DNA from 4 places in the Anoxybacillus sp. FSL W8-1294 genome. Region 4 is predicted to be linked to each of the others. Evidence: predicted binding sites of a transcription regulator. Region 4 holds the regulator's gene; each other region holds the start of a gene.

Region 1 (4,219 bases), 880 kb from region 4:
GACGGAAAATTATGATGATATAATGAAGGAGCTAGAACGATGGAACAGTTGCATCGCATTGTCGTTCCAACGCCATTTGCCGTTGGGGATGTGAATATGTATATCCTTGAAGGAGAACGATTAACGCTCGTTGATGCTGGGGTGAAAACGGAGGAAGCATGGAACGTTTTCGTTCGTGAATTGCAGAACATCGGCTACCAACCGACAGATATTGAACAAGTCATCATTACGCACCACCATCCAGATCACGTCGGTTTGCTTGATTATTTGCCGCCGTCACTTCCTGTTATCGGGCATCGCAAAGCTGCGCCTTGGATTGCGAAAGATGCTGCTTTTTTTTCGTGGCACCAACAATATTTCGAACAATTTTTAATCGAGTGTGGCGTTGGTGAAGAGGGTGTGACGAAACTAGGAAACTTTCGGCGTTCTCTTCGCTTTTCGTGCGAGCGCTCGCTCACACAAGAAGTAAAAGAAGGGGATGTGATCGAAGGCTGGATAGTTATCGAAACGCCAGGTCATGCGCAAAGTCACATCGTGTTGTATCGTGAAGCGGACGGTCTGATGATCGGAGGCGACCATTTGCTAGCAGCGATTTCATCCAATCCGCTGTTAGAGCCGCCTGCGATCGGTGAACAAGAGCGCCCAAAACCACTTTTGCAATATAATGATTCATTAAAAAAACTACTCCAGTACGACATTACAACAATTGTTACGGGACATGGGGAAGATGTGACGGATGTCGCACCGCTTATTGACAAGCGGCTTGAAAAACAAAAAGAACGTGCACAGTACGTGTGGCAACTGTTGAATGAAAAGCCGATGACGGTATTTGACGTATGTCGATCACTTTTCCCGACTGTATATGAGCGAGAGTTTTTGTTGACGATGTCTGAAACGATTGGCCAACTGGACTATTTAGAGGCGATAGGTGCAGTGAAGAAAGAAAAAGTTGATCAAATATATATGTACGAAGCGGTGAGATCATGAAACTGAAAGGGAAATACGTTGTGATTACAGGAGCATCGAGTGGCATCGGTGAGCAAATCGCATACGAAGCAGCTAAACGCGGAGGAATACCTGTATTGCTCGCACGTTCAAAAGAAAAGCTAGCGCAAATTGCGCAACAGATTGAACAAACGTACAGTATTTCTTGCCTATATGAGCAATTAGATGTTAGTAACGTAAAAGAAGTAGACGATGTATTTGATCGCTTGCTCACCTCGATCGATGTCCATATTCTTGTCAATAATGCTGGTTTCGGCGTATTTCGATATGTTGAACAGATTGATCTTTCGGAAGCGAAGCAAATGTTTGATGTCAATGTGCTCGGATTGATCGCTTGTACGAAAAAAGTGTATGCGCATATGATGGAAAAACGATCGGGTCATATTATTAATATCGCATCGCAAGCAGGAAAAATTGCCACGCCGAAATCGAGCGTATATGCGGCGACAAAACATGCTGTGCTCGGATTTACAAATAGTTTACGAATGGAAGCGTCCATGTATGGCATTTATGTGACAGCTGTAAACCCAGGACCGATCGAAACGAACTTTTTTACCGTTGCTGATACGTCCGGAGAATATGTGAAAAACGTGAAACGATGGATGCTTCGCCCGGAATTTGTCGCAAAGCGCGTCGTTGATGTGATGCTTACCCCTACGCGCGAAGTGAATCTGCCGTTTTGGATGCATATGGGAAGTCGTATATATCAACTATTTCCATCGCTCATTGAAAAAATCGGCAAACAAGCATTTTTAAAAAAGTAAGCGAGGTGTAAATGGTGAAAATCACGATCACGGAACGAGCGATCGAACAACTTCGTCGTGTTCAAGGAAATAAACATGTGAAACTCATATACGATACAGATGGTTGCGGATGTGCCGTAAACGGAGTACCTATGTTACTGCTTGTCGATCAATTAGACGAACATGATGTGGAGATTGAAACAAACGATATGCCCATTTGGATGGAAAAACATCAGCTCATTTTTTTCGATGATCAAATGACGCTTGACGTTGTCGATGGAGCAGGGTGTTTTCAATTAAAAAGTCCAAATCAAATATTGAATCCGCGCATGTCACTGGTTGAGCGCTAAAAAATAAAAAAGCCCGGAATAAAAGCCGGGCTCATTCGTTTTTCGGGGCGCGAACGACCGATTGAAATTTTCCTTTATGGGCTGCATCACAAAACGGCATGTTTTGTGAGAGCCCACAACGACAGAGAGAAAACGTTTCTTTTGTTTCAAACTTGTTTCCTTCCATGTCAATTAATTCGACATCGCCGGTTACACGAAATGAACCATTATCCATCACTTTAATTTGTACTTTTGCCATATATTCCACCTCCTTGTATACCTTATATCGTATATACTATCTATTTTATATTAGAAATGCAAGGACGTGCATATTTGTCAGAACAGTGACAAGATAAATGGATGTGATTTTTTGTGATCAATGTCACATGATATAAATATTCCTTCTTGTACAATGGGAAGTAGTGATTGAATCGGAGGGATCAAAATGCGTGATTTTCATCAAAATCCATTTATCGTTATATGGGAGTTGACGCGAGCGTGTCAACTCAACTGTCTTCATTGTCGGGCCGAAGCGCAATATCATCGTGACCCATGTGAATTAACGTTTGAAGAGGGAAAACAACTTATTGATGACATTTATGAAATGGATCAGCCTCTTCTCGTGTTCACAGGTGGCGATCCACTGATGCGTCCAGATGTGTACGACATCGCTAAATATGCGATTGATAAAGGACTTCGTGTATCGATGACCCCAAGTGCAACACCAAACGTGACAAAAGAAGCGATCCGAAAAGCAAAAGAAGTCGGCTTAGCGCGATGGGCATTTAGTTTAGATGGCCCAAACGCGGAAATTCATGACCATTTTCGGGGCATGTCCGGCTCTTTTGATTTAACGATGAAGGCGATCGAATATTTACATGAGTTGGAAATACCGGTGCAAATTAATACGGTCATTTCTCGATATAATGTTCATGTTCTTGATGAAATGGTGCAACTTGTTGAAAAGCTTGGATGTGTGCTTTGGAGCGTATTTTTTCTCGTACCGACAGGCAGGGGGAAAGAGACGGATATGATTTCACCCGTTGAGCATGAAAAAGTGTTTCGTTGGCTTTATGAAACGAGTAAACGTGTACCGTTTGATATTAAAACGACTGCAGGACAACATTATCGACGTGTTGTGTTGCAGCAAAAAATGCGAGAGCAACAAATTCACGGTGACATTCGTTATGAAGACGTGTTAATGAAAGGGCTGACCGGGCAAGTAGATGGGCTAGGACGTGCCCCAAAAGGAGTAAACGATGGAAACGGTTTTGTATTTATTTCGCATATTGGTGACGTATATCCAAGTGGACTATTGCCTGTAAAAGCAGGGAATGTACGTGAACAACCGTTATCCCATATTTATCGCCATTCTCTGATTTTCAAACAGTTAAGAAATCCAGACGGATATAAAGGAAAATGTGGCGTATGTGAATTTCGCTACGTTTGTGGCGGATCGCGTTCAAGAGCATATGCGGTTACAGGCGATTACTTAGCAAGCGAACCGTACTGCATCTACATCCCGAAGGCGTGGAGGCAAAAAGAAAGGGTCGGCGAATAGCCGGCTTTTTTCTATTCATCCATACAGGCGATAAGTTCCTTATTTGTGTAAATTGGGAACTTGTCTTTTTTCTACAAACATTTTATTCATATGAAAGAACGTATGAAAATTTTGTGAACATAACAAAAATTGCGAACAATATAGCAGTACCGATTAATAAATTTTTTTACGATAAAATTGCTAAATGATAGAGCGAAGGGGGAAATAAAGATGGAACGATTAAAACAATTTTAACAGGTTTTGTCGGTGCCGCAGATGGTTTAGGAGGGTTCTTTTTACCTAATATTTTAGGTATGTTTAAACAATGGACAAATTCGTATTCATACGGTTTTTGGTAGGTTGCAGCGACGATGATGGTTGCGATGCTCATCATGAGACAGTTACGTAAAACGATTGCTTAAATATCATTTTTTAACATTGTATGAACGTTTCAGAAAATGTGATACACATCACATTTTTATTTATGTGCTTTCTTTATGATGAAAGTACAGAAACCATTTTTACAATCATACTTCAAAAAGGAGAGACGATTGTTATGAGTCAAACATTGAAAACGGTGTCACAATATGTTGAACGGAAAA
Region 2 (4,219 bases), 1.1 Mb from region 4:
TTCCCATTTTCCTTTAACGTACGCCTTGTTAAACACAAAGAGGCGCATAAGCAAATAAAGTGACGGAATTAATAACAGGAGGCCGGCAATAAACGCGACGATCAACGCCATAGCCATCGTCTCATTCGTAAACCCGTCATAAATCGTCAAATACGGGTATAACAAATACGGATAATGTGAAATGCCATAGGCGTAAAAGGCGAACGCGTATTGAAACAACAGCGCAATAAACGCCCAGCCGAACCGCCGCTGCCGCCAAAGCAGCCAAACGGTAATGACAAAAAACAAAAAGGAAATGACCAGCATCCACGCCACATTCCATAGGTTGGCGTAATGCTCGGGATTATGGTAGCGGAGCTGGTAAATAATGAGCAGCGCTGACAACATCGTCGGCCCGCTCCAAAGAAGAGCGTAGCGGCGCAACAGCGCCCGCGCCCGTTCATCCTTGGCCTCGTCCGCATAGTACGTTAAGAAAACGGCAGAAATGTAAAGAACACTCGTCACACTGAGCAGCACAATGCTCCATGACAACGGGCTTGCAAACAGCTTCCCATAATCCAGCGTAACGCCTGAGGCGCCTACCTCCACAAACCCGCCTTCAGAAATCGTCAACACGATGGACAGGGAGGCCGGAATAAACAACCCCGTCAATCCATAAGCGATTAAATACCAGTTCCGTTCCGTCCCCCCATACGTATGAAACGCATAGTACGAGCCGCGAATAGCTAACAAAATGATGGAGATGCTCGCCGGGACAAGCAAAATAGAACCGTAATAATACGCCGTTTTCGGAAAAAAGCCGACAATGCCGACAAAGAAAAAGACAAGAAAGACGTTCGTCACTTCCCATACAGGGGAAAGATAGCGCTGAATGATGCGGTGCAAAATATGCTGTTTGTTTGCCCAATGGCTATAGGCGCTGAAAAACCCAGCCCCGAAATCAATCGAGCCAACGATAATGTACCCGAACAAAAACAGCCATAACACCGAAATGCCAATGACTTCGAGCGTCATGGCGCCACCTCCCCATTATTGGACCGCTCTGCCAGCTCCCGTTCAACCGGGTTGCGGCGGAACATACGGATGAGCACTATTGCGCTCGCAATTACTAACACCATATACAAAAGGCAAAACAACACAAGCATCGTATCCACATGCGCCGACGATGTCGCTCCTTCCGCCGTTTTCATATAGCCACGCAAAATCCACGGCTGCCGCCCGACTTCCGCTAAGTACCATCCCGCCTCAATCGCAACCATCGCCAGCGGCCCTCCCGCCACCAGCAGTCCAAAAAACCACTTTTTCGCCGTCCACTTCCAGCGGAAAATCGATCCGAGCCAATACGCGGCTGCGACAACCATTAAAAACACCCCGATCGTGACCATCACATCGAATAAGTAATGAATGTACAGTGGTGGGCGTTCATCTTCCGGAAATTCGTTCAGCCCGGTCACAACCGCCCCCGGGTGGTTGTGCGCCAAAATGCTTAACGCATATGGGATTTTAATGGCATACTTCACCTCGCCATCCTCTGTCAGCATGCCAAACAACACGAGCGGCGCGTGGGAGCTCGTTTCAAAATGCCATTCAGCGGCCGCCAGCTTTTCTGGCTGGTATTCGGCTAAAAATTTGCCCGATAAGTCGCCAATCAATACACTGGCTACCGAAAAAATAAAAACTGTTTTCATCATTAAATGAAGTGCCTTGCGATGATAAATGTGACGATTGCCTTTCCATAAATGCCAAGCGGCAATCGAAGCAAGCACGAATGCTGACGTCATATACGAAGTCGCCAGCACATGGGCGACTTTCGTCGGCATCGCTGGGTTGAACATAGCCGCGATTGGATCGATGTTGACAAACTCGCCGTTTTTAAATTCAAACCCTTGCGGCGTATTCATAAACGCGTTCACCATCGTAATAAACATGGCTGATGCTGAAGACCCGATTGCCACCGGGATAAGCAAAAGCAAATGTTTTTTCTGATTTTCGAACCGATCCCATGTATACAAATAAATGCCGAGGAAAATGGCTTCAAAAAAGAAGGCGAACGTCTCCATGAACAGCGGCAAGCTGATCACTTGGCCAGCCAGCTGCATAAAGTTCGGCCATAAAAGCGACAGCTGCAAGCCGATCGCTGTTCCTGTCACCACGCCAACCGCTACGGTGATGACAAAACCGCGCGTCCAGCGGCGAGCGAGTAAGATGTAATGCATATCATTTTTGCGAATCCCAACCCACTGGGCAATGGCGATCATCAGTGGAACCCCGACGCCGATCGTGGCATAAATGATGTGAACCGTCAGCGTCAATCCCGTCAAAATACGGCTAAGCAGCACCGGATCGTAACCGTTCACGATTCATCCCCCCTTATGAAAACAAGCGACCAATCAAGGAAAGCAAGACAACAGCCGCAACAGCAAAGCTAACAAACACAAGCGTTTTTTCATGCCGCTTCCACATATCTACCCCCCCGAGCAAACAAACAGTGGTGAAGAATTTGTGACAATCATCACAAATTATCCACTTCATATTATTTCATATTATTTCATAAAATCGTGGACGCTATTCGGCATGATTTCGAATAATTTGTGTCATTTTTCACATATTCATCGTGACAAACAAAAAAAGCAGGGGATCCCTGCCCTCATGTTATAAATATTTCCGATGCACCTTTTTCCCGTCATACGTAAACAACATCGGCTTTTCCTCGACGACCGTCTCCATATGGACCGGACGGCCCCACAACTGATAAATGTATGGGAGCACTTTTTCTAAATACTTCAGATCGAGTTCGATTCCTTCATACCAATGCTTCAAATACAACTCTCCGTTGCGCATATAATCGCCGTCATTGACCGTGATATACGGGAATCCGCCGTTTACCCGCATGCTGACGAGTTAGTCGCGGATATGATCCCAGTTTTTGTCGACGATTTTATATTCTTTCCCCTGTTTTTGGAACAAATACATATCTTCGCGCATAACGAGCTCTTTCGTTAAATAGTTGCGCAAAAACGAAATGTCGGATTCGAGTTCGCGCACTTCAAAAATTTTCGCCCTCCCCGACCCCGGCTTGACGCCGTATTTTTTCATCTCCTCAGTCGGGTTGTTCCACCGCTCTTCAATGTCTTCAAAAATTTTCAGTCCTAAATAACACGGATTGATGCCAGTGCGCGACGGTTGCACGACGTTGGCGTTCAGTTTCGCAAATTCAATCGCCTCATCGCTCGTCAAATCCATCTCGCGCAAAATGCGCTGATGCCAATACGTCGCCCAGCCTTCGTTCATCTAAGGTGATTATTTTATCCTGAATCCGTGATGGATTGACATCGACTTTGACTTTTTTGCTGGTTTTATGGATGCGTGATCCACTATTCCCTTTTTATGTTTAAAACAGATGTCATCTTCACTCTCAGAAATGAAATAAATATCTTTTTTAGGTATATAAACCAAAGAAAAAACAAAAAAGGACAGAGGGTTAGGATGAGTACAGAATTGCGAACAATCGTTCGTTATGCTCCTTCTCTCCATTTTATGTAAATGTTCAGAAGGGGCTCGCTATAGCCACTCCTTCGCGTCAGTTTCATCCAGATCTGTCGTGATCGGCGGACGAGTCGACCTGCCATCGTGATCACCGTCTGAATAATCGTCTTGATGCGGCGGCGTTTCACTTTATGATGTAATGGATGTCTCGGATCGCTTAATAGATCTTGTCCAATCAGACGAAGAAGGTTGTACACGAATGCTCCCATGACTAACACGAGCGCATTCGTTTTCATCTTCCCTGATGGAAGTCGCTCTAAATCTAAGTCGCTTTTCAGTTCGCTATGAAACTGTTCGCATGTCGCATGATCGTGATACAATGCGAGCACATCACTCATTCGAACATGCTCGTATCCTTCGAGGCGCACCCAGTAGCTTTCGACTTCGTAATCAGGAACGAGCATCAGCTGTCCATTTCGTTCCATCGTTCGTTCCGTCACTTGGGTGACTTGAACGTACGTATACGTGTGTCCATCAATTGCTGCGGTCTGTGGAAGGCATAACTCATACGTTTGTACTCCTTCGGTTTGTCCATCATCGATGCGTCTGCCCTTTTGCGAAGCGATCTGGAACCAAAGCGCTTTCGATTCTCGGCGTAAGTTTCGCTTGATGACAAAGTCCACGTATGCACATTCGCTTCCGCATCGTTTCCTGCATCCATGCGGACAAACAG
Region 3 (4,219 bases), 260 kb from region 4:
TTCAGGATGTTCCATCGCATCAAGTAATGTTTCGCGGTTAAAGACGTTGATGTTTAAATGATGACCGCGTTTTTGTGCATAACCATCTAAAATGGCGACAAGGTTTTGAATGCGTGTCGCGTCATCTTTACCGAGCGCTTTTGGCACGATTGAGAACGTATTTGAAATGCCGTCTAATGCATATTCATACGGTAATTTTGCGACAGAGCTTAATGACGCAAGCGCCCCTTTTGTGTCGCGACCGTGCAACGGGTTAGCGCCAGGTGCAAACGGTTCGCCTGCGCGGCGGCCGTCAGGTGTATTTCCTGTCTTTTTACCGTATACGACGTTTGATGTGATTGTTAAGATCGATGTTGTATGTTTTGAATCGCGGTACGTTTTATGTTTGCGCAATTTTTTCATAAAGCGCTCGACAATATCGACAGCAATCGAATCGACGCGATCATCGTTGTTTCCATATTTCGGGAAGTCGCCTTCAATTTCAAAGTCGACCGCTAAGCCATTTTCGTCGCGAATCGTTTTTACTTTTGCATATTTCATTGCGCTAAGTGAGTCAGCGACGACAGAAAGACCAGCAATTCCCGTTGCCATCGTGCGCATGACGTTTGTATCATGAAGCGCCATTTCAATGCGCTCATAACAATATTTATCGTGCATGTAATGGATGACATTTAATGTATTAATATACAATTCAGCAAGCCATTCCATGACGTTGTCAAATTTGCGCATCACTTCATCGTAATCTAAGTATTCAGATGTGATTGGCGCAAACTCTGGACCGATTTGCACTTTTAATTTTTCGTCAACGCCGCCGTTAATTGCGTATAATAATGCTTTCGCAAGGTTTGCGCGCGCGCCGAAAAACTGCATTTGTTTACCGATGCGCATGGCGGATACGCAGCATGCGATGCCGTAGTCGTCACCAAACTCAGGACGCATTAAATCATCATTTTCATATTGAATGGAGCTTGTTTGAATCGACATTTTTGCACAATATTTTTTAAACGCTTCTGGTAATTTTGTCGACCAAAGAACCGTTAAGTTTGGTTCTGGCGCTGGACCTAAGTTGTCAAGCGTATGCAGGAAACGGAACGAGTTTTTCGTCACAAGTGGACGGCCATCAATGGCGACACCGCCGATCGACTCTGTTACCCACGTTGGGTCACCGCTAAATAACTCATTATATTCTGGTGTTCTTGCGAATTTCACGAGGCGCAATTTCATGACGAAATGGTCAACAAGCTCTTGCGCTTCGCGTTCAGTTAATGTGCCTTCTTGTAAGTCGCGTTCAATATAAATATCTAAAAACGTGGAGACGCGACCTAAGCTCATTGCCGCACCGTTTTGTTCTTTAATCGCAGCAAGATAAGCGAAATATAACCATTGGAACGCTTCGTGTGCGTTGCGAGCTGGTTTGGAAATATCGTAGCCGTAGCTTGCCGCCATTTCTTTTAGTTCTTGGAGGGCGCGAATTTGTTCGGCTAACTCTTCACGGAGACGAATGATGTCTTCGCTCATTGTGCGCGCACCTGTGTTGCGTAAATCTTTTTTCTTCTCTTCAATGAGGCGATCTACACCATATAGTGCCACGCGACGATAGTCACCGATAATGCGACCGCGTCCATAGGCGTCAGGAAGCCCTGTAATGATTCCGGCTTTGCGTGCGGCTTTCATTTCGTCTGTATATGCGTCAAATACGCCTTGGTTATGTGTTTTACGATATTGAGTAAAAATTTTCTTTACTTCGTCGCTAACTTGATATCCATAAGCTTCGCATGCTTGTTCAGCCATGCGAATACCACCAAATGGCATAAGTGCTCGTTTAAACGGCTCATCTGTTTGAAAACCGACAACTTTTTCAAGTTCTTTATTTAAATAGCCAGGTCCGTGCGATGTAATGGTCGATACGATTTCCGTATCCATATTGAGAACGCCGCCTTTTTCGCGTTCAAGTTTTGAAAGTTTCATCACTTGTTCCCAAAGTGTTTTTGTCGCTTCAGTTGGACCTTGTAAAAACGATTCATCCCCTGTGTAAACGGTTACGTTATTTAAAATAAAATCACGAACGTCAATTTCTCTTTTCCATTTATCACCTTTAAACGTTCTCCAAGCGTCCATTAACGCTTCATTTACAGCAAGTAGCGTCATTATATCTCCTCCCAATCTTTAAAGAATAATTAAAAATATCCCCTACATAAAGAATACTACTTCTTTACAAAGATGGAGGGATGAAATGATGACAAATTTGTGAAATGTTGATCAAAAACATTTTCTAAAATAAAGATTTTTCCAAAAATTATTTTTATAAAATTTGTTGCATAAAATTAAAAAAGCTGATAATATGTGAAACATGAAGAACATAGCATGTTTATACATGAGTATTTATTATTTTACAGTAAATAGTAAGGGGGAGTAACTATGATAAAAAGAAGTATAATTGTAGCATTTGTATGTATGCTTATTTTTGCGCTTGTCGGATGCGGTAGTTCGACAGAAAAGACGACATCAAAGGAACAGAAAAAGAAAATTACCGTTGTGACAAATCCATCATTTGCACCGTTTGAATATATGGATAAAGGAGAAATTGTCGGTTTTGATATTGATTTATTAAAAGCGGTAATGGACGAGGCTGGACTAGAATATGAATTAAAAGGCATCGGTTGGGATCCGTTATTTGCAGCCATTCAAGGAAAAACAGCGGATATGGCCGTTTCCGGTATTACGATCAACGATGATCGAAAACAAACGTATGATTTCTCGATTCCTTACTTTGAATCGACACATATGATTCTTGTCAAAGAAGGAAGTTCGATTAAAAGCGCGAAAGATTTACAAGGAAAAGTTGTCGGTGTGCAAAACGGGACAACAGGACAAGAAGCGGTTGAAAAAATTTTAGGAAAAGAGAATAAAAATATTAAAAAGTTCGAGGATACAGTCGTCGCAATTATGGACTTATTAAACGGCGGTGTGGAAGCTGTTGTGACGGACAATGCTGTCGCAAACGAATATATAAAAAATAATCCAGATGCAAAAATCGTGGCATTTGAAGATCCAGAACATTTTGAAACGGAGTTTTACGGCTTTATGTTCCCGAAAGGTAGCGAGTTAAAACAAAAAGTAGATGAAGCATTGAAAAAAGTCATTGAAAATGGTACGTATGCAGAAATTTATAAAAAATGGTTCGGGATAGAACCGAATATCGAATCATTACAACAACAGCAATAACATGGACGTAAAAGTTGCGTAACTGTTCCCGGTTACGCAACTTTTTCAAAGGGAAAGGTGAGACATATGGATTTTCGTTTTGATATTGTAGTTGAATATGCGCCGTTTTTTTTCAAAGGCGTGTTATGGACGATCGGCTTATCGTTGATCGGCATCTTTTTCGGGACGATTCTCGGCTTAGCCATTGGGCTTGGAAAAATGGTTCAAAATCGTTTCGCCCGTCTTCCGTTTGATTGGTATGTTCATTTTTTCCGCGGTACGCCATTATTCGTACAAATTTTACTTATTCATTTTGGAGTCATGCCGATTTTTACCTCTCAACCGAATCCGATCGTATCCGGCGCGATTTCGTTATCTTTAAACGCAGCTGCATACATTGCTGAAATTTTCCGTGCTGGTATTCAATCGATCGATCGTGGTCAAATGGAAGCAGCTCGCTCGCTCGGTATGACACATGTACAAGCGATGCGTTACATCATTTTACCGCAAGCGATTAAGCGAATGATTCCGCCGCTTGGCAATGAATTTATCGTGTTAATTAAAGATTCGTCGCTTGCAGCAATTATTGCGGCACCTGAACTGATGTATTGGGGACGAGCGATGCAGGGTCAATATTATCGCGTTTGGGAGCCTTACTTAACTGTTGCCCTTATTTATTTAATTCTCACTCTTTCGCTAAGCAAGTTGCTACACTGGTTAGAAAGAAGGTATGATGCATGATTCAAGTGACCAACTTAAAAAAATCGTACGGATCGCTACATGTGTTAAAAGGAATTGACGTGCATATTCGTGAAAAAGAAGTTGTCGTTGTCATTGGTCCTTCCGGTTCAGGAAAATCGACATTTTTACGTTGTTTAAACATGCTTGAAGATTTCGATGAAGGCGATATTATCATCGATGGATTTCGTTTAAAAGATCCGAAAACGGATTTAAATAAAGTGCGCGAAGAAGTAGGAATGGTATTTCAACGATTCAATTTATTTCCGCATATGAC
Region 4 (4,219 bases):
ACGATCGTGTGAAACGAATATAATTGTTCCTGGGTATTCTATGAGCGCTTGTTCTAGCACTTCTTTGCTATCTAAATCCAAATGGTTTGTCGGTTCATCTAAAACTAATACGTTTGCCTTCTTCATCATGAGTTTAGCGAGAGCGAGTCGCGCTTTTTCTCCACCGCTTAACGTCTGAACAGGCTTCAATACGTCGTCACCAGAAAATAAAAAGTTGCCGAGAATGGTCCGAATTTCTTTCTCTGTTCTTAATCGATCTTCGTCCCACAGTTCGTCGATCACTCGTTTGTTTGATGTTAATTGTGCTTGTTCTTGATCATAATAGCCAATTTGTACGTTTGTTCCGTAGCGTATTTCTCCTTGTTTTGGATGGAGTTGTTTGATGATCGTTTTTAAAAGAGTTGATTTTCCAATTCCATTGGGTCCAATTAGCGCAATACTATCTCCGCGAGTGATACGGAATGAAAGGTTTGTTGCGATGATGTGATCGTAACCGATTGCTAAGTTGTTAGCTGTCAGCACGTCGTTTCCGCTTGGGCGTTCGATTTCGAAACGAAACGATGCCGATTTTTCATCACCGAGTGGCTTGTCGATGATATTCATTTTTTCTAATTGTTTTCTACGGCTTTGTGCTCGCTTCGTTGTTGATGCACGAGCGATGTTGCGTTGAACAAAATCTTTTAATTTTGTAATTTCCTCTTGTTGTTTTTCATACAATTTTAGTTGTTGTTCAAATTGTTCAGCACGTTGTTGTAAGTAGCTTGTATAGTTTCCGACATATTTTTTTATTTTTGTGCGTGATAGTTCATACACTTGTGTCACGATTTGGTCAAGAAAATAGCGATCGTGGGAGACGATAAGAATGGCCCCATCGTAATTTTTTAAATATTGTTCAAGCCATTGCAACGTTTCCATATCTAAATGGTTTGTCGGTTCGTCTAAAATGAGCAAATCGGGCCTTGTAAGGAGCAGTTTACCAAGCGCTAGCCTCGTCCGCTGTCCACCGCTTAATGTAGATACTTTTGTCGTATAATCGTACTGTGAGAAGCGGAGACCATGAAGAACCGAACGAATATCTGCTTCATATTGATAGCCGCCTTTTTCTTTGAATTCTGTTTGTAAACGATCATATTGCTCAAGTAGGCGCTCATAGTCAGCATCATGTAAACTCATTTGTTGTTCTAGTTCGCGTAATTGTTTTTCCATTTGTTGTAGCGGGGCAAACACATCGAGCATTTCTTCCCAAATGGAACGATGCGCTTGCAACCCTGTATATTGATCTAAATAACCGATCGTTACGTGTTTCGGTTTAATGATTTCGCCTGTGTCGTATGACAACTGTCCGGCAATGATTTTTAATAATGTCGATTTTCCCGCGCCATTTCTTCCAACTAACGCAATACGGTCTTTTTCTTGTATTTCAAGCTTAATGTCTGATAAAACTTGTTCTGCTCCATATGATTTGGATAGTTGATTTACTTGTAAAATGATCATTCTTTCTCACCTCAATCTTCTTTTGATAGTGTAACGTACTTTCTTGATATTCGGCAACACTAGTGTACGAATAACAAATTTGACAAAAATAATAATAAAGGGTACAAAGGAAAGACAGAATGAAAAAAATAGTGTATAGTTTAGAAGTGGGAAGAATTTTTTAGACGTATAGGAGAGAAAAATGAAAGCGCTAACTATTTGTGAAAGGAAATGTGGGGGATTGACTCGTGAATAATGAACAACCAAAAATTCCGCAGGCGACCGCAAAGCGACTACCGTTGTACTATCGTTTTTTGAAAAACTTGCATGCATCAGGCAAGCAACGTGTATCTTCAGCGGAGTTAAGCGAAGCTGTAAAAGTCGATTCAGCAACGATTCGCCGAGATTTTTCATACTTTGGTGCGCTTGGAAAAAAAGGATACGGATATAATGTCAATTATTTGCTGTCATTTTTTCGTAAAACGTTAGACCAAGATGAGACGACAGAAGTGGCGTTATTTGGGGTTGGAAATTTAGGGACTGCATTTTTAAACTACAATTTCAGCAAAAATAATAATACGAAAATTGTGATGGCATTTGATGTCGATCCAGACAAAGTCGGAACGGAAGTAGGAGGAGTTCCTGTTTATCATTTAGATGAGCTGGAAGAAAAGCTCGGGGAGATTACAGTAGCTATTTTAACTGTGCCGGCTCAAGTTGCTCAACCGATTACCGACCGGCTAGTCCAAAAAGGTATTAAAGGAATTTTAAACTTTACACCTGCTCGCTTGCATGTGCCAGAACACATTCGTGTTCATCATATTGATTTAGCGGTCGAACTGCAGTCACTCGTTTACTTTTTAAAACATTACGGAAATGAGTAAACCTCCCGTTTACGAGCGGGAGGTTTTTTTTCGTAAAGAACGAATTCCTGCGCCGAAATCAAATGTAGCAATTAAAATAAATAGCATCGTTGTGATGTCCCAAATACCATCATCGGCGGTATGGACAGCAAAATAAGTAAATAGAATGCCAGTGAGAAAATAAAACAACGGTTCAGACTTCATGAAAACAGCCTCCAAATTACGAATTGCATTCGTTCTGCCTCACGCATAATGCTTTCGATTTCTTCAGCAAATAATGTTTGAATTGCAACGACAAAGGTGTTCATCAGTACATGTGCTGCAATAGGTACGAGAATGCGCTTTGTTTTGACATATAGGAAAGCAAATACAAATCCCATCGTTGCATAAAGAAGCAAATGTTCAAACTCTAAATGAACAACAGCAAATAAAAGTGAACTGACGAGCGCTGATAAGAAAAAATTGTATTTTTGATACAACGTCCCGAAAATAATTTTCCGAAAGATGATTTCCTCTAAAATTGGTCCGACGACTGATGTAACGAGTATAAGAGCTGGTGTCAATTTGACCATTTCAACGATGCGTCTCGTGTTTTCGGACCCCATTTCGACACCAAATAGGTGCATCTCAATATTAGCTGCAATGCCTTGGGCGAAAAGAGCGAGCAAAAACCCCCCAATCGCCCAAAAGAATGACATGCCAATCGATGCTTGATGGCGATCATAAGAGTATTTCATATCTTCTCTCATAAAATAAAGAACGAGAAAAAGGGCAATCGAAAAACTAATGACAGCCCAATAGCCTGAGGCGATCGATAAAGCTACTTCTTTATTTGATGCGTTAATAAATCCGCTATGCGCAAGTAAAGGAACGCCGACTAAACTCGATAGTTGCATAGCGACGTATGTAATGATGACATACCAATATTGCTTTTTCACATGTTCAACCCCTTCGTGCAAATTGTCTAGCTTTAGACGAGCATTTTCTAAGCGTCTGCTTCCTTAGCTGAGCGAATGATCGTCCTCTGCTTTCTAAATTGAATACTTTTTCATTTTATCATATTTTTTGTATGAATTTCGAAAGGAAAGACATAATGTTAAAGAGGGAATCATTTAATGAAAAATTTTTAACTTCCTACTTGCAAAATTAAAAAAAGTTCATTAATATAATAAGTGTGTTAGCACTCAATAAGAATGAGTGCTAATAACGGAACGAAAATCTAATTAAGGAGGTCGTTTGCCGTGTTGAAGCCACTAGGTGATCGTATTGTCATTGAATTAATTCAAACTGAAGAAAAAACAGCGAGCGGAATTGTCTTACCAGACACAGCAAAAGAAAAACCACAAGAAGGAAAAGTTGTGGCAGTTGGTTCAGGTCGCGTTCTTGATAATGGTGAGCGCGTAGCTCCAGAGGTAAGCGTTGGTGACCGCATCATCTTCTCAAAATATGCGGGTACAGAAGTAAAATATGATGGAAAAGAATACTTAATTTTGCGTGAAAGTGACATTTTAGCTGTGATTGGTTAATCGTTCGCCTGATAACATATAAAGCACATAAAAATACTTAACTAAAATTTCATCAAGGGGGTAAGATGTATGGCAAAAGAAATTAAATTCAGCGAAGAAGCTCGTCGTGCGATGTTACGCGGTGTAGATAAATTAGCTGATGCAGTAAAAGTAACATTAGGTCCAAAAGGTCGTAACGTTGTATTAGAGAAAAAGTTCGGTTCTCCATTAATTACAAATGACGGTGTAACGATTGCGAAAGAGATTGAATTAGAAGATCCGTTTGAAAATATGGGTGCGAAGCTTGTTGCGGAAGTAGCAAGCAAAACAAACGACGTTGCTGGTGACGGTACAACAACAGCAACTGTATTAGCACAA

The links. Region 4 encodes Rex, which represses fermentation and respiration genes when NADH is low (regulators of the CRP and FNR family bind a similar motif). Its sites were predicted from a motif close to TTGTGAAATATTTCACAA; they were not measured.
Region 1: the regulator Rex is predicted to act here: its motif matches at 2,448-2,465, upstream of NSQ23_RS05790 (TIGR04053 family radical SAM/SPASM domain-containing protein).
Region 2: the regulator Rex is predicted to act here: its motif matches at 2,590-2,607, upstream of NSQ23_RS06940 (cytochrome ubiquinol oxidase subunit I).
Region 3: the regulator Rex is predicted to act here: its motif matches at 2,246-2,263, upstream of pflB (formate C-acetyltransferase).

What each region holds. Positions count from the first base shown of each region.
Region 1 is NZ_CP150179.1:1,090,990-1,095,208, forward strand. Features, by position in the region: gene NSQ23_RS05770 (MBL fold metallo-hydrolase) at 40-987, shown strand; gene NSQ23_RS05775 (SDR family oxidoreductase) at 984-1,769, shown strand; gene NSQ23_RS05780 (iron-sulfur cluster biosynthesis family protein) at 1,781-2,098, shown strand; gene NSQ23_RS05785 (CDGSH iron-sulfur domain-containing protein) at 2,130-2,336, opposite strand; gene NSQ23_RS05790 (TIGR04053 family radical SAM/SPASM domain-containing protein) at 2,523-3,638, shown strand; gene NSQ23_RS05795 (hypothetical protein) at 3,805-4,008, opposite strand; gene NSQ23_RS05800 (NarK family nitrate/nitrite MFS transporter) at 4,174-4,219, shown strand, end outside.
Region 2 is NZ_CP150179.1:1,302,380-1,306,598, reverse strand. Features, by position in the region: gene NSQ23_RS06945 (cytochrome d ubiquinol oxidase subunit II) at 1-1,014, opposite strand, end outside; gene NSQ23_RS06940 (cytochrome ubiquinol oxidase subunit I) at 1,011-2,357, opposite strand; partial or broken gene NSQ23_RS06935 (SpoVR family protein) at 2,653-3,291, opposite strand; partial or broken gene NSQ23_RS06930 (IS1380 family transposase) at 3,516-4,219, opposite strand, start outside.
Region 3 is NZ_CP150179.1:2,890,101-2,894,319, reverse strand. Features, by position in the region: gene pflB (formate C-acetyltransferase) at 1-2,148, opposite strand, end outside; gene NSQ23_RS15610 (basic amino acid ABC transporter substrate-binding protein) at 2,419-3,225, shown strand; gene NSQ23_RS15605 (amino acid ABC transporter permease) at 3,292-3,945, shown strand; gene NSQ23_RS15600 (amino acid ABC transporter ATP-binding protein) at 3,942-4,219, shown strand, end outside.
Region 4 is NZ_CP150179.1:209,411-213,629, forward strand. Features, by position in the region: gene NSQ23_RS01230 (ABC-F family ATP-binding cassette domain-containing protein) at 1-1,494, opposite strand, end outside; gene NSQ23_RS01235 (redox-sensing transcriptional repressor Rex) at 1,722-2,357, shown strand; gene NSQ23_RS01240 (YdiK family protein) at 2,367-2,540, opposite strand; gene NSQ23_RS01245 (type II CAAX endopeptidase family protein) at 2,537-3,274, opposite strand; gene groES (co-chaperone GroES) at 3,578-3,862, shown strand; gene groL (chaperonin GroEL) at 3,932-4,219, shown strand, end outside.